DNA from 3 places in the Mesorhizobium sp. M0208 genome. Region 3 is predicted to be linked to each of the others. Evidence: riboswitches for the same ligand, from Rfam matches in the RefSeq annotation. Region 3 holds a riboswitch; each other region holds the start of a gene.
The links. A riboswitch is a leader RNA that binds a small molecule or an ion and turns the genes downstream of it on or off. The one in region 3 is predicted to bind thiamine pyrophosphate.

Region 1 (5,578 bases), on a different contig from region 3:
GCCAGCAGCAGGTAGGGCAAGGTTTGCACGGAATCGCTGCCGAACAGCGCAATGACGCCAAGATCGCCGAGCGACAGCGCCATGGCGAAAGCGAAGCCGGTGGCGAGCGGCCGCCGCAGCGACGGCCAGTCGACCAGCCGCAACCGGTTCCAGCCCGAGATGCCAAGCTGTGCGCAAAGCCGTTCGTGGCGTTCGCTCGCCGCGTCATAGGCAGGGCGGATGGCGCGGATGGCGAACGGCATCGCCATCACCGCATTGACCGCAACGACCATGACAGGGGCGATCGCAAAGACATCGCTGACGGTGCGCAGGAGCAGGAACCAGCCGGCGCCGATGACGATGGGCGGCACCACCAGGACGAACCCCGCACCGGTGTCGGCCAGATGCTCGAGCACCGTCCGCCGGCCTGTCCGCCGGGTGAGCGCCAGCGCCCGGCGCGCCATGACCAGCGACAGCGACAGCGCCAGGGAGAGCAGCGCCGATAAGACGGACAGCACGGCACTGGTCGCCGTCGCTTGCCGCACCGCGCTCTCGCCGGCAAGGCGGCCGAGATCGGCGCCAAGCCCGGCCGCCAGCGTGGCCGCCATCGGCCCGGCGACAAATAGCAGTGCCAGCCCGATCACCAGCGCGTTCAGCACGGTCTCGGCCGCACCGGCTAAAAAATACCGGCGCGGCGCCACCGGCAGATTGGCGTCGCCGGTCATATTGGCGCCAAGCCGCGTCAAGGCCAGCACGACCACGAAGGTCAGGGCAATCTGCAGCAGGGTCAGCGTCACAGCCCGCGCCGGGTCGAAGTCGAAACGCAGCGCCTGGTAGATGGCAACCTCCAGCGTCGTCGCGCTGGGTCCGCCGCCGAGCGTAAGCACGATGGTGAAGGAGGTGATGCACAGCATGAAAACGAGCCCGGCAACGCCCGGCAAGGCCGCACGCAGCGGCGGCCATTCGATCAGCCGGAAGGCCGGCGCAGCACCCATGCCAAGCTGGCTCGCCAGCCGCCATTGGTCGGCCGGCACGATCTGCAACGCCTCCAGGAACAGCCGCGTCGCCAGCGGCAGGTTGAAGAAGACATGGGCGACGAGTATGCCCGACAGGCCATAGATGCCGGGCCAGCTCTGGCCGCCTAGCGCGCCCAGCGTGCCGGCAAAATAGCCGGCGCGGCCATAGAGTGCCAAGACACCGAGTGCGGCAACAATGGCCGGCAGCGCCAGTGGCACGGCGAAAAGCTGCAGGATAAAGCCTCGCCCGAAAAACTGTGGATGCCGCGACAGGGCACGCGCGACGAACAGCGCTGGCGCGACGGAGAGCAGGGTCGACAACAGAGCCTGCCAGAGCGTGAAACGGACGATACGCAAGAGATACGAATCGAAGGCGGAGACAACACCGGACGGGTCGCGCGTGGCTTCGACGACGAGCCCGGTGAATGCACCGCCGATCAGCAACGCGATGGCGGCGAGCGCGACGATGCCGGCGTTGACGCGGGAGTCAGATGATGGTGCGCGTTGCACGCTAGACTACCAGATTCGAGATTCTTAGTGAGGATTGCGTTCCTTCGCGCCCCCCTCTGTCCTGCCGGACATCTCCCCCACAAGGGGTGAGATTGGCAGTTTCAGCGCTCCGCTCATTCCAGCAACATCGGCGACTGGCGAAAGCCGCCGTGCCGTCCGATCTCCCCCCTTGTGGGGGAGATGTCCGGCAGGACAGAGGGGGGCGCCGTAGAGCGATCATCTTCGATCAATCGGCCAAAGCTACTTGCTCATCGCCGCAAGCCACTCATCGACCCAGGCCTTGCGGTGGGCCGCGACTTCCTCCGGGCTGAACAGCAAGGTTTTGGTCGGTTTGACAAGCTTGTCGAACGCCGGATTGAGCGGCTTGTCGGTCTTGCCGGCCGGGAACATCCAGTTGGTTTCGGGAATGACATCCTGGAATTTCGGTCCGGTCATGAAGGCGATGAACTTTTCCGCCAGCGGGTTCTTCGCGCCCTTGGTGGTGATCCCCGCAACTTCGATCTGCAGGTATTCGCCTTCCTCGAAGGACGCCGCCTGGTAGCGCTCGGTGTTTTCGGCGACCATGTGGTAGGCCGGCGACGTGGTATACGACAGCACCATCGGCGCCTCGCCCTTGGTGAACAGGCCGTAGGCCTCGCTCCAGCCTGGCGTCACCGTCAGCACCTTTGCCTTGAGCTTGGCCCAGGCTTCGGGCGCCTTGTCGCCATAGACCGACTTGACCCACAACAGCAGGCCAAGGCCCGGCGTCGAGGTGCGCGGGTCCTGGATGACGATCTTCTCTCCGGCATCGCCCTCGACCAATTCCCTGAGGCTCTTCGGCGGGTTCTTCAGTTTTTCGGTATCGTAGACGACGGCGAAATAGCCATAGTCGAACGGCACGAAAGTATCGTCGCGCCAGCCGCCCGGCACGCTGACATCCGATATGGCGCCATGCGGCGAAAACAGGCCGGTTGCCTTGGCGTCGGCGGTTAAATTGGTATCGAGGCCAAGCACGATATCGGCCTTGGTGGCGGCCCCTTCCAGCTTCACACGGTTGAGCAGCGCCACGCCGTCAGCGACCGAGACGAATTCGACGACGCAGCTGCACTCGGCCTCGAAGGCCTTCTTCACCGCCGGTCCCGGACCCCAATCGGCGGTGAAGCTTTCATAGGTATAGACGGTCAGTCTATCCTGTGCCGATGCCTGCCCTGGCAGGGCGAGCGCGGATGCCGCAAGCAGGACAATCGGGACAAGAGAGTGGAAAAAACTGCGCATCGGCGCCTCCTTCGTTCGCATTGAAAGGAATTGAGGCGCCGGGCTGTCCGAAGCGTCTAATCCCTCCGCCGGTACAAACCGGATCAGGTTCAGCGGGTTGGCAGTCTTGCCTCTCAGCCGGTCCGCGAAGATCGCGTCCGGCACCCCGTTAGAGCGTTTCGACACATAGGCCCGGCCGAAGTGCCGCGCAAGCGGAAGTTTGCCGGGCATCCAAAGCCCAGCCTTCCGTTTCGTCTGCCGTTTCATCTTCCGTTTCATTCTTCCGTTTCTGGGGCAGGGCTGGTAAGGGCCACGAGATATGAGCAAATTCACCATCCTGCTTGGCGGCGATCTCATCCGCACGCCGCTGCTCGACCGCCAGGTCGAAGGCTCGCGCGTCATCGCTGCCGATGCCGGCATCGGCCATGCCCGTATGCTGGGCCTGAGGCCGGAACTCTGGGTCGGCGATTTCGATTCCGTACCTGCCGAGTTGCCGGAGGATCTGGCCGCCGTGCCACGGCAGGTGTTTCCCGCCGAAAAGGACAAGACCGACGGTGAACTCGCTATCGCCGCCGCACTCGAACGCGGTGCGACCAGCCTTGTGCTCGCAGGCGCTTTCGGCGGCAAACGCACCGACCACATCTTCCTGCATCTGGCGCTGAGCGTCCGGCTGGCGGAAGGCGGGACGGACGTGCTTTTGACCAGCGGCGCACAGGAAGGCATTCCCTTGCTGCCCGGAAAGACTGGCTTCGACTATGCCGACGGCACGCTGTTTTCGGTGCTCGGCTTCTCCGATCTCGCCGGCCTGAGCGTCACCGGTGCCAAATGGCCGCTCGACCATGTCGAGGTTGCGTTCGGCTCGTCGCTGACCATTTCCAACGAGGTCAGGGGCCGGTTGGAAATCGCGCTGGCCAGCGGCCGCGCGCTGCTGCTCGCGCATCCTTTTCCCTTACCTGAAAGCTGACATGGCACCGCCGCTTCTCAATCTCGATGGGATAAAGCTGACCTTTGGCGGCACGCCGCTGCTCGACGGTGCCGCCCTGACGGCCTCAGCTGGCGACAAGATCGCCTTGGTCGGCCGAAACGGTTCGGGCAAGTCGACGCTCCTCAAGATCGCCGCCGGGCTGATCGAGCCGCAGGACGGCGAAGTCTTCCGCCAGCCTTCGGCAACCGTGCGCTACTTGCCGCAAATGCCCGACATGGAAGGTTTTGCGACCGTCCGCGCCTATGTCGAGGCGGGGCTCGGGCCCGCCGACGATCCCTATCGCGCCACCTATCTGATGGAGCATCTCGGCCTGACCGGCGAAGAACGGCCGAACGACCTCTCCGGCGGCGAGGCGAGGCGTGCGGCACTCGCCCGCGTCATGGCGCCGGAGCCCGACATTCTCCTCCTCGATGAGCCGACAAACCATCTTGACCTGTCGGTCATCGAATGGCTGGAGGAGGAGCTTGCCCGCACCTCCTCGGCACTGGTCGTCATCTCGCATGACCGCCGTTTTCTCGAGCGCGTGTCACGCGCCACAATCTGGCTCGACCGCGGGCAGACCCGCCGTCTCGACAAGGGCTTTGGCTATTTCGAGCAATGGCGCGACACGGTGCTGGAGGAGGAAGAGCGCGAGCAGCACAAGCTCGGTCGCCAGATCGTCCGCGAGGAGCACTGGCTGCGCTATGGCGTGACAGCGCGGCGCAAGCGCAACATGCGCCGGCTCGGTGAGTTGCAGACCATGCGCCAGCGCTTTCGCGGTCATCGCGGCGCCGAGGGTGCGGCGACGATGACAGCCAGCGACGCCGCCGAATCCGGCAAGCTGGTGATAGAGGCCAGGAACATCGAGAAGAGCTTTGGCGATCTGATCGTGGTCAAGGGATTTTCGACCCGCATCCAGCGCGGCGATCGCGTTGGCTTGGTCGGGCCGAACGGCGCTGGCAAGACGACGCTGTTGAAGATGCTGACCGGCGAATTGAAGCCGGACGCAGGCACGGTGCGGCTCGGCACCAATCTGGAGATCGCCACGCTCGACCAGAAGCGCGAGGCCGTCGATCCACAGGAGACACTGGCGCAGTATCTCACCGACGGTCGCGGCGAGAACCTGGTCATCAATGGCGAACAGCGCCACGTCGTCTCTTACATGAAAGACTTCCTGTTCAAGCCGGAACAGGCGCGCACGCCGGTGCGCGAGCTTTCGGGCGGCGAGCGGGCACGGCTGATTCTCGCCCGCGTTTTGGCGCGGCCGGCAAACCTGCTTGTGCTCGACGAGCCGACCAACGACCTCGATATGGAGACGCTGGAGTTGCTGCAGGAACTGGTCGCCGGCTTTGCCGGCACGGTGATCCTGGTCAGCCACGATCGCGATTTCCTCGACCGCACCGTGACCAGCATCATCGCGCCGGATGGTGATGGCCGCTGGATCGAATATGCCGGCGGCTATTCCGACATGCTGGCGCAGCGCGGCGGCACCAGGCTGGACGACCGCAAGGCGCGGCCGAAGGCAGAGACCAGCGAGGCGACGGCCGCAAGCAGGAGCGACGCGGTCGCTCCCAAGGGCCCGGCAAAGAAACTGTCGTTCAAGCAGAAATTCGCGCTGGAAACCTTGCCCAAGAAGATCGAGGCGGTGTCGGCCTCGATCTCGCGGCTGGAGAACAACATCGCCGATCCGGCCTATTACGAGCGCGACCCGGCCTCGTTCCAGAAGACGATTGCCGCGCTCGACAAGGAGCGCGTCACACTGGCAGCGCTCGAGGAGGAATGGCTGGAACTCGAGATGCTGCGCGAGGAGATGGAGGGGTAATTCGCGAGTTCAAGCGCCTTGTCATTGCGGCTAGACAGGAGTGCGCATATGTTA
Region 2 (5,578 bases), on a different contig from region 3:
CCTCGAAGGTCACCTGACCTTCGCGCTCAAGTACGAGGGACTGGACCTTGCCGTCCTCAAGCGGCTGTTCCAAGTGACCGGTCCCGCGCCGATCGAGGCGCTGGTCCGTGAAAGTCGGACCGGCAGTTATGCCCGCCGCATCTGGTTTTTATATGAATGGCTGAGGGGCGCGCGTATCGATCTGCCGGACGCGGATGCCGGAAGATACGTTCCGGTTGTCGATCCTGAGCTGCAGTGGCCCGGACACGAGAAGACCGCTTCGCGCTACCGTGTAAGGGACAATCTCCCCGGCACGCGTGAGTTCTGCCCTCTGGTGTTCCGCACCAAGATTCTCGAAAAATTCATCGGCCTCGGACTATCGAGGCGCGCGGAGGCAATCGTAGCGGACGTGCCGCGCGACGTCCTTGCTCGGACCGCCGCCTTTCTTTTGCTCAAAGACTCGCGATCAAGTTACGCGATCGAGGGCGAGCGGCCGCCGCAAGATCGCATCCAACGCTGGGGCCGCGCGATCGGCGAAGCCGGCGGCCGGCCAATAGATCGCGATGAGCTGCTGCGTCTGCAAAGAATTGTACTCGGCGACGCCCGTTTCGTCAGACTGGGCTTCCGAAAAGAAGGAGGATTCGTCGGTGGGCATGACCGAGACAACCGCATGCCCCTGCCCGATCACATCAGCGCTCGGCCCGAGGACCTGCCGCAGCTAATTGATGGAATGGTGGCCTTCGATCAAGGCGCGGCGCAAAACCTTGATGCAGTTATAGCCGCCGCAATTCTCGCCTTCGGCTTTGTCTACATCCACCCGTTCGAGGACGGAAACGGCCGCATTCACCGCTACCTAATCCACCACGTTCTTGCCATGCACGGTTTCAATCCGCCGGGAGTGGTCTTTCCCGTCTCAGCGGCGATCCAGGACAAGATCAACGAGTACAGGGGCGTGCTCGAGAGCTATTCGCAACGCCTTCTGCCGTTGGTTGAATGGGAACCGACGCCCGAATTCAACGTCCGGGTTCTGAATGACACCGGTGATTTCTACCGTTTCTTCGATGCAACCCCACACGCCGAATTCCTCTATGCCTGCGTTCAGCGGACGATCGAACGGGACCTTCCGGAGGAAACCGCTTTTTTGCAGCGCTATGACCAATTTCGGCGGCAGGTGGACGCCTCTATCGACATGCCCGAGCGGCTGACGGACCTGCTCTTCCGTTTCCTTCACCAGAATGGTGGCCATCTGTCCAATCGCGCACGCGAAAAGGAATTCGCCGCGCTGACCAATGAGGAGGCAGGGAGAATCGAGGCCATCTACGCGCAAACCTTTGGTGGCAAGTGAAGGCGTAACCTTCACAAGGATCTTCAAGCCCACGGTTGCGATCCTTATCCCGGCCTTCATCACAACTCTTGGTTTGTCGAGTTTTTTCCGCACGGTCTGACCGACCGCCGATCACGGCCTCGGCCCAAATGCGCTTGACAAATCGATGCCGGCCCGTTCAACCTGAGGCATTCACCAGGGGGGTCCCGGCAAGGGGCTGAGATACTGCTGGCTTTCGCGGCGCAGTGACCCGTTGAACCTGATCCAGTTCATACTGGCGTAGGGACGGTGCAAGCGCTTTGCGGGAGTTTACGCCCGAGGTCCTGTTTCGGCAGGTCAACCAAAGCGTCTTTTCATCCTTCCGGCACAGAACTGGGTCTCCAATGCATGAGCAAAGGAGCCTCAAGATGAATGCCCTCACCCCAGCCGTCTCAACGGGACCGCTGCCTGCCTCACGGAAAATTCACAAGCCCGGCACCATCCACCCACAGATTAGGGTGCCGATGCGCGAAGTCTCCGTCCATCCGACGGCCGGCGAGCCGCCCGTCACCGTCTACGATCCGTCCGGCCCCTATACCCACCCGGCTGTCGAAACCAGCATCGAAAAAGGCCTAGCCCGGCTTCGCCACGAATGGATTTTGGCGCGCGGTGATGTCGAGGCCTGTGACGGGCGCCATGTCCGGCCGGAGGACAACGGGTTCGCTACGGGCGAACGCCTGACGCCAGAATTTCCCATTCGCAACCGGCCACTCAGGGCCAGGGCCGGCAAGGCGGTGACACAGCTTGCCTATGCGCGCGCCGGCATCATCACGCCCGAAATGGAGTTCGTCGCCATCCGCGAGAACCTTGGTCGTGAGATCCTGCATGGCAAGCTTGAGCGTGACGGCGAGGCTTTCGGCGCGACGCTGCCCGATTTCGTGACGCCGGAATTCGTCCGAGAGGAGGTGGCGCGCGGACGCGCAATCATTCCCGCCAACATCAACCATCCCGAGAGCGAGCCGATGATCATCGGTCGCAATTTCCTGGTCAAGATCAACGCCAATATCGGTAACTCCGCCGTCACCTCGTCCATGGCCGAAGAGGTCGAAAAGATGGTGTGGGCGATCCGCTGGGGCGCCGATACGGTGATGGACCTGTCGACCGGCCGCAACATCCACAACATCCGCGACTGGATCCTGCGCAACTCGCCGGTGCCGATCGGCACGGTGCCGCTCTACCAGGCGCTCGAGAAGGTTGGCGGCATTGCCGAGGATCTGACCTGGGAGGTCTACCGCGACACGCTGATCGAGCAGGCCGAACAGGGCGTCGACTATTTCACCATCCATGCGGGCGTGCGGCTGCACTACATCCCGCTGACCGTTGACCGGGTCACTGGCATCGTCTCGCGCGGTGGCTCGATCATGGCCAAATGGTGCCTGCATCATCACCGGGAAAGCTTCCTCTACGAACATTTCGCCGAGATCTGCGACATTTGCCGCGGCTATGACGTGTCCTTTTCGCTGGGCGACGGCCTTCGTCCCGGCTCGATCGCCGACGCCAATGACGCAGCACAATTCGCCGAGCTGGAGACGCTCGGCGAGCTGACACAGATCGCCTGGGCGAAGGATTGCCAGGTAATGATCGAAGGCCCCGGCCACGTGCCGATGCACAAGATCAAGGAGAACATGGACAAGCAGCTCGCCGTCTGCGGCGAGGCGCCGTTCTATACGCTTGGGCCGCTGACGACCGACATCGCGCCGGGCTACGACCACATCACCTCCGGCATCGGCGCGGCGATGATCGGTTGGTTCGGCACCGCCATGCTCTGCTACGTCACGCCCAAGGAGCATCTCGGCCTTCCCGATCGCAACGACGTCAAGACGGGCGTCATCACCTACAAGATAGCCGCCCATGCCGCCGACCTGGCAAAAGGTCATCCGGCGGCGAAAGTCAGGGATGATGCCCTTTCCCGCGCGCGCTTCGAATTCCGCTGGGAGGACCAGTTCAACCTGTCGCTCGACCCCGAAACCGCGCGTTCCTTCCACGACGAGACGTTGCCGAAGGAGGCGTACAAGCTGGCGCATTTCTGCTCGATGTGCGGGCCGAAATTCTGCTCGATGCGTATCTCCCACGACATCCGCGCCGAGGCGCAGAAGGAGGGCATGGCGGCGATGGCGGCGAAATACCGCGAGGGCGGCAATCTCTACATACCGGCTGACGAGACCGGCGCACCGGCCATGCCACAGGCGCGTGCGCCATCATGAGGGTGCTGGTCAAAGGGGCCGGCGTTGCCGGCCTCACCGCCGCCTTCGAGCTCGCCGCACGCGGCGCGGCGACCACCGTTGCCGAGACAAGGCCTGCCATCGAGGGCAATGCGTCGTGGTTCGCCGGTGGTATGCTCGCGCCATGGTGCGAGCGTGAAAGCGCCGAGCAGCCGGTGCTGGATCTCGGACGCGACGCCGCCGACTGGTGGGATGCGGTGCTACCGGGTCAGGTGATACGTGCCGGAACGTTGGTCGTGGCCGCGCTGCGTGATACTGGCGAGCTCGACCGGTTCGCCAGCCGCACGTCGGGATATCGGCGGGTCGCCGAAGATGAAATTTCGCTCCTGGAACCCGACCTCGCCGGCCGCTTCTGGCGCGGATTGCTCTTCCCCGATGAGGCTCATCTCGACCCGCGCCAGGCGATGGTAGCACTTCACGACAAGCTCGCGGCCATGGGCGTCGAATTCCGCTTCGGCGCCGACGCCCGGCACTTTTCCGGTTTCGATCGGCAGATCGACTGCACTGGAATCGCAGCAGCCGATGACAGGCTGCGCGGCGTTCGCGGCGAAATGCTGCTCCTGCGCACGCCTGATATCTCGCTGTCGCGCCCGGTCAGGCTGCTGCATCCGCGCTTTCCGCTTTATGCGGTGCCGCGTGCCGACACGCAGTTCATGATCGGCGCGACTATGGTTGAAAGCCAGTCCTCCGGACCGGTGACGGCGCGTTCGATGATGGAACTGCTCGGTGCCGCCTATGCCCTCCACCCGGCTTTTGGCGAGGCCGGGATCGTTGAAACAGGTGTCGGCATCCGTCCAGCCTTTCCCGACAATCTGCCGCGCGTGGAGGCACTTGGAACTGCCGTCGCGATCAATGGACTCTATCGCCATGGTTTTCTTCTCGCCCCTGCCATGGCGCGCCAGGCTGCCGACCTCGTTTTCAATCAAGACGCAACCAAGGAACTTGCTCATGAAACTGATGGTCAACGGCGAAGCGCATGAGGTTGCCGCCGCCACGCTGGCCGAACTGCTTGCCGCGCTCGACTATGAGGGCGATTGGCTGGCGACGGCGGTCAACAGCGACCTCGTGCACAAAGCCAAGCGGGCGGAATTCCAGTTGAGCGACGGCGACCGGATCGAAATCCTCTCGCCCATGCAAGGCGGTTAGACCATGTTAGAGCTTTATGGAACCGAGCTTCCGTCGCGCCTGCTTCTCGGTACCGCTCAATATCCTTCGCCGGCCATCCTTGCCGAGGCCGTCAAGGCGTCGGGAACCTCGGTGGTGACCGTCTCGCTGCGCCGTGAGATGGCAGGCGGCAGGGCTGGCGAAAAATTCTGGTCGTTGATCCGCTCGCTCGGCGTCAGAATCCTGCCCAACACTGCTGGCTGTCACTCCGTCAAGGAAGCGGTCACGACCGCGAAAATGGCGCGCGAGGTCTTCGGCACCAGCTGGATCAAGCTCGAAGTGATCGGCAATCACGACACGCTGCAGCCGGACGTGTTCGGCCTGGTCAAAGCCGCGCGCATCCTGTGCGAGGACGGTTTTGATGTATTCCCTTATACCACCGATGACCTTGTCGTCGCCGAGCGGCTGCTGGAGGCGGGCTGCAAGGTCTTGATGCCATGGTGCGCGCCGATCGGTTCGGCGCTGGGGCCGGTCAACATCACAGCGCTGCGCTCGATGCGCGGCCATTTCCCTGGCGTCCCGCTGATTGTGGATGCGGGGCTGGGACGACCTTCGCACGCGGCCACCGTCATGGAACTTGGCTTTGACGCGGTCCTCCTGAACACGGCGGTCGCCAGGGCGGCTGATCCGGTCGGCATGGCGCGTGCGTTCGGCAAGGCGGTCGACGCCGGCCGTGAGGCTCTCAGTTCGGGAATGCTCGAACCGCGCGACGTCGCCGTGCCATCGACACCGACAATCGGCAGAGCAGTTTTTTCATGACGCTCGATCCCTTCTACCTAATCGTTGACAGCGCTGCCTGGATCGAGCGGTTGGTGCCGCTTGGCGTCAAGCTGGTGCAACTCCGCATCAA
Region 3 (5,578 bases):
CGGAACTCGAAGCGCGCGCGGGAAAGGGCATCATCCCTGACCTTTGCTGCCGGATGGCCCTTCGCCAGATCGGCGGCATGGGCGGCTATCTTGTAGGTGATCACGCCAATCTTGACGTCGTTGCGATCGGGAAGGCCGAGATGCTCCTTGGGCGTGACGTAGCAGAGCATTGCGGTGCCGAACCAGCCGATCATGGCGGCGCCGATGCCCGAGGTGATGTGGTCATAGCCCGGCGCGATGTCGGTCGTCAGCGGTCCAAGCGTATAGAACGGCGCCTCGCCGCAGACGGCAAGCTGCTTGTCCATATTCGCCTTGATCTTGTGCATCGGCACGTGGCCTGGCCCCTCGATCATCACCTGGCAATCCTTCGCCCAGGCGATCTTCGTCAGCTCGCCGAGCGTTTCCAATTCGGCGAATTGCGCCGCGTCGTTGGCATCGGCGATCGAGCCGGGACGAAGGCCGTCGCCGAGCGAGAAGGACACATCATAGGCGCGGCAGATGTCGCAGATCTCCGCGAAATGCTCATAGAGGAAGCTTTCCCGGTGATGGTGCAGGCACCATTTGGCCATGATCGACCCACCGCGAGAGACGATGCCCGTGACCCTGTCGACCGTCAGCGAGATGTAGTGCAGCCGCACGCCGGCGTGGATGGTGAAATAGTCGACGCCCTGTTCGGCCTGTTCGATCAGCGTGTCGCGGTACACCTCCCAGGTCAGGTCCTCGGCGATGCCACCGACCTTCTCGAGCGCCTGGTAAAGCGGCACCGTGCCGATCGGCACCGGTGAATTGCGCACGATCCAGTCGCGGATGTTGTGGATGTTGCGGCCGGTCGACAGGTCCATCACCGTGTCGGCGCCCCAGCGAATCGCCCAGACCATCTTTTCGACCTCTTCGGCCATCGAGGAGGTGACTGCCGAATTGCCGATATTGGCATTGATCTTGACCAGGAAATTGCGGCCGATGATCATCGGTTCACTCTCTGGGTGGTTGATGTTGGCGGGAATGATTGCCCGCCCGCGCGCCACCTCCTCGCGCACGAATTCGGGCGTGACAAAATCTGGTATCGATGCGCCGAAGGCTTCACCGTCGCGCGGCAGCTTGCCGCGGGCGATCTCGCGGCCGAGGTTCTCGCGGATGGCGACGAACTCCATTTCGGGTGTGATGATGCCGGCGCGCGCATAGGCAAACTGTGTCACCGCCTTGCCGGCCTTGGCTCTAAGCGGCCGGTTGCGGATCGGAAATTCCGGGGTCAGGCGCTCGCCCGCCGCGAATCCATTGTCTTCCGGCCGGACATGGCGGCCGTCATAGGCTTCGACATCGCCCCGCGCCGTAATCCATTCGTGGCGAAGCCGGGCAAGACCCTTTTCGATGCTGGTTTCGGCAGTCGGGTCCGTATAGGGGCCGGACGGATCGTAGACGATGACGGGCGGTTCGCCGGCCGTCGGGTGGACGGAGATTTCGCGCATCGGCACCTTGATGTGCGGATGGAGGACGCCGGACTTGTGGATTTTCCGTGAGGCGGGCAGTGGTCCCGTCGACACGGCGGGGGTGAGGGCATTCATCTTGAGGCTCCTTTGCTCATGCATTGGAGACCCAGTTCTGTGCCGGAAGGATGAAAAGACGCTTCGGTCGACCTGCCGAAACAGGACTACGGGCGTGAACTCCCGCAAAGCGCTTGCACCGTCCCTACGCCAGTATGAACTGGATCAGGTTCAACGGGTCACTGCGCCGCGAAAGCCAGCAGTATCTCAGCCCCTTGCCGGGACTCCCCTGGTGAATGCGCCGAATTGAACGGGCTAGCGCTATTTTGTCAAGCTGCATTTCGGCCCGCGGCGGTGATCGGCGACCACTCAAACCAGAGCAAGTCGCATCACGATAGGGGAGCCATCATGCGGATTCGAAACCTTTTCAGCACGGCATTTTCGGGCTTGCCGAACCGACGTTGCTATCGCCCAATTGATGAGATTGCTTTAGATATCTATCTTGCTCGTCATCGGCAATCCTTCCGCGTGGACTAGACGCCCCGTTTGTTTCCCCACAGCAGAACATGAAGCTGCGGCAGTACACGCGCCTCGAACCACCTGTCGCGGGTCACCTTTTCGACCAGCCATTCCATGCGCTTCATCACCCCGGCCATGTCGATCAACGCGTCTTCGTCACCGGGACGCGGCGGCGTGTGATTGCCGGGCTGCAGATAGACGGGTAATTGCGGATAGCGCGCCGCGGCGTCTTTGGCATAGGCATAGTCATCGTCATCGAAGACAACGAGCTTGAGCGCCATCTGTGGCTTGTCCCGCGCCGCCTCGACGCAGGTGTCGAACGCGGCCCAATCTGTCGTCATTTCACATTGAGGGCGGCTTGGGGCTGAGCACCAGCACGTCGAGATTAGCGAACCATTGCTTCGGCACCGAGCCTTGGGTTTCCAATGCAAAACGGTAGCCCTCGCCATGCCCGCGGTCGATCAGCGGGCCAAGCGGCTGGATAGCCGGATTGCCGCCCGACAGCGACACCATCACGGGCTGGCCGCCGGAAAGCGCAATGACCTTTTGCCACACCGCGTCGGCAGACATCATCTCCCAATCATGGCGGAAGCGACTGTCCACCGCATGCAGGCTGTCGCACCAGGAACAGCGATAATCGCACCCGCCCGTTCTTACGAACACCGTCGGCAAGCCGATCAGCATGCCTTCGCCCTGAATGGTCGGCCCAAAAATCTCGCTCACCCGAATTCCGGGATGCATTGCGCAAGTCATGGCCGGTATTCCGCCCAGGTTTTCGGCGTCTCGCTCACCCGCACGGCGGAGGTTTGTGGTAGCCGCACCTTGCACCAGTCGTGGAAGTGCCTGGCCAGACATTCCGCCGTGACACGGTCATGCCCCAGGACGTCGTTAAGATGGCGATGGTCGAACGTCTCGTCGATGTAGTGCTTGAGCGCCGCCAGGTCTTGGTAGTCGCGCACAAAGCCATGTTCGTCCAGTTCGCCACCTGAAAGCTCCACCACGACGATGTAGTTGTGGCCGTGTAGACGCGCGCACTGATGATCGGGTGGCAAGGAGCCGAGCTGATGCGAGGCCGAGAAGTGGAACTCTTTGGTAATGCGGAACATCACGCGCTCCTTGTCTGGAGAGCGTGGAGCCAGAAGTCCGCGTCCTCATAGTCTGTCGGGTCGGCAATGCCGGCCAGATCGAATGCTTCGCGCCGTTCGACGCATGTCCCGCAGCGACCGCAATGACGTGCGCCGCCCTTGTAGCAGGACCACGTCGCCTCGAACGGCGTGGCGTACTTTGCCCCCTCGCTGACGATGTCGGCCTTCGTCATATTCACATAGGGAGCGTAAAGGCGGATATCGGCGTAGCCTGCGAGCGCATGGTTCTGCATCGTCTGAAAGGCATCAATAAAAGCGGGCCGGCAATCGGGATAGATGAAATGGTCTCCGCCATGGACGGCAGTGGCCACCGCATCGGCCTTCTGCGCGGCGGCAACCCCGAAGGCGATGGCCAGCATGATGGCGTTCCTGTTCGGCACCACCGTGATCCTCATGGAGTCTTCGGCATAGTGCCCGTCGGGCACGTCCACACTGTCAGTCAGCGCCGAGCCGCCTAGGTTCCGGCCGACATCGCGGATATCGACGATCTGGTGCGGAACACCCAGCCGTTTGGCGCAGATGGAGGCAAAGCCGAGTTCCTTTTTGTGCCTCTGGCCATAATCGAACGAAAGCAGGCCAATGAGTTTCTGCTCGGTCGCCACCTTGTGAGCGAGCGAAACAGAGTCCAATCCGCCGGAGCAGATGACGAGGGCATTCATGGTTTGAGTCCTTGTTTTGACCGGGTAAGGCTGCGACCGGAGATTTCTCTGCGCTCCCAGTACTCCACCGAGCTGGTTTTGTGAATGGGATGGACGCGATTGAGGCGCACATGCCTTGGTGTCAGGTTCCAAAGCATGACTTGCACCCGACTTGTCGCGCATCTTCGACCGCTGGCGGCTGCGGCCGGCACTGCATAAAGACTGCCTGAAGCCGGCGTCGCTCGGCTGTTTCCGGCCTTTGGATCCGCGGCGTTGCTATAGAGCCCCAGGCGCCTTCGACTTCATGTGCGGATTGAGAAGCGCAAAGCGGGGTGCCGTCGATCTCGGCTTCCACCAATATGGGTATTCTCGAATGGGTGACGTGCTTCTACAAGCGCGACGAACGCGACTTACGAGGCGGGTTGGACCAGCTTTGACACGGAGACAGGCTGCTAGCCAGCAGTTCGAAAACCTTGGTCCAGATGATCCCATGCGGTCGGGCAGACAAAGCCGTCCAACCACATGGAAGAAGACCGGCGCCAGGCGCCTCAGTCTACGAGGCACTGTCCTCCAGTCTCGGTCGCCTTAAGCAATCAGGCGGCCTTGCGCACCTTCAAAGCCGTCTCAAAGGCATCCTTGATCGGCTTGGACACGCCCTCGGTAGCTTTCAACATCAATGCCTGGAGGGCCTTGGCCTGTTCGGCGGAATTTTCGATCTGTTTGCGCAGGAAGGCGGTCTGCAGTTCGAAAAACTCGGACGGCGACTTCACGGCAACCAGTGCTTCGAGGTGCGTGAAGCCGGCTTCGGCATTTGCTTCCAGAGCGGCAATCGTCTTCAGGAGCATCTCTTTGCTGGTGGTCTTGGCCATGTCAAAGGTGGACTCGAAAGCCCTTTGAGTCGTTTCGGCGTCCGAGCTCAATTTGGAAAATACCTCCTTCGACTGCTCAACGCCCTGGTCGGCGACAGCGCGAACTTGCTCTGTAGCCTTGGACGGGTCGAAGGTAGGGAATTCGACGTTTTCGATCGTTTCGGTCTTGCCGGTGATCTTGGACATTTTTCCATCCTATTCCAGGGGCGGCCTCAAAACAAAGCCGTCCCCCCCTGGTACGAAATCGTCGCAACGGATTTATGAAGCTGCCATGAATTTGCGCGAGCTGGCTGCACCGATGCTGCGCGGGGTCATAGAGGGCATCGCACAGATCCTGGGGAAGACCGCTGCGAACCGATGGCGTCGACCTCGTCGAAGAAGAGACGCGGCGCTGGGCTGCGATCGCTTAGAAAACCAGCGGCAGACGAATGGCAGTCTCGCTAATCAACTTGCCGATTAGGCCATCATGAAGAACCGTGAACAGTGGCAACTTCAACTCGCCCGCCATCTTGCGGCGGTCATCATCTTGCCGGAACCGGGCGGTCCGACCATGAGCAGCTTCTGGCGCGGCGGCAATCCGTGTGCGCGCAACCGTTCCTGCCGCCGCTGTTGCGTCAGCATGCGCAAAAGCCGCCCAGCCTGCAGGCCTGGGTGGTCAAGCCTCATTGACCTGCCGGTCGGGCGCCGCGGCGCGTGGCCCTCGGCGTCAGCATCGTTTCCAGTCCGCGACACGCCAAGCCAGGATAACACCTCGTCGCGAAGCCGAATGAAATTCGGATCGGAGCGGTCGCGAGACGCTGCAACGGTCACGGGCAGAGTCGTGGCGATCCGCCCGGGATGTGCTAAAGGCCTCCCATGCAGAGGTACTTCATTTCGAGATAATCCTCGAGGCCGTGGCGCGACCCCTCCCGGCCAATCCCTGATTG

Region 1: it holds a riboswitch for thiamine pyrophosphate, as region 3 does, so the genes downstream of both, thiB (thiamine ABC transporter substrate binding subunit) here and thiC (phosphomethylpyrimidine synthase ThiC) in region 3, are expected to answer to the same signal.
Region 2: it holds a riboswitch for thiamine pyrophosphate, as region 3 does, so the genes downstream of both, thiC (phosphomethylpyrimidine synthase ThiC) here and thiC (phosphomethylpyrimidine synthase ThiC) in region 3, are expected to answer to the same signal.

Annotation. Positions count from the first base shown of each region.
Region 1 is NZ_JAMYSP010000003.1:161,196-166,773, reverse strand. It holds gene thiP (thiamine/thiamine pyrophosphate ABC transporter permease) at 1-1,505, opposite strand, end outside; gene thiB (thiamine ABC transporter substrate binding subunit) at 1,746-2,759, opposite strand; TPP riboswitch at 2,803-2,917, opposite strand; gene NKJ17_RS04575 (thiamine diphosphokinase) at 3,058-3,702, shown strand; gene NKJ17_RS04570 (ABC-F family ATP-binding cassette domain-containing protein) at 3,704-5,524, shown strand.
Region 2 is NZ_JAMYSP010000011.1:1,563-7,140, forward strand. It holds gene NKJ17_RS13360 (Fic family protein) at 1-1,324, shown strand, start outside; TPP riboswitch at 1,491-1,607, shown strand; gene thiC (phosphomethylpyrimidine synthase ThiC) at 1,711-3,546, shown strand; gene thiO (glycine oxidase ThiO) at 3,543-4,544, shown strand; gene thiS (sulfur carrier protein ThiS) at 4,513-4,710, shown strand; gene NKJ17_RS13380 (thiazole synthase) at 4,714-5,487, shown strand; gene NKJ17_RS13385 (thiamine phosphate synthase) at 5,484-5,578, shown strand, end outside.
Region 3 is NZ_JAMYSP010000015.1:51,802-57,379, forward strand. It holds gene thiC (phosphomethylpyrimidine synthase ThiC) at 1-1,562, opposite strand, end outside; TPP riboswitch at 1,666-1,782, opposite strand; partial or broken gene queE (7-carboxy-7-deazaguanine synthase QueE) at 2,015-2,753, opposite strand; gene queD (6-carboxytetrahydropterin synthase QueD) at 2,750-3,106, opposite strand; gene queC (7-cyano-7-deazaguanine synthase QueC) at 3,106-3,804, opposite strand; gene NKJ17_RS16895 (phasin) at 4,377-4,838, opposite strand; gene NKJ17_RS16905 (NAD-dependent succinate-semialdehyde dehydrogenase) at 5,495-5,578, opposite strand, start outside.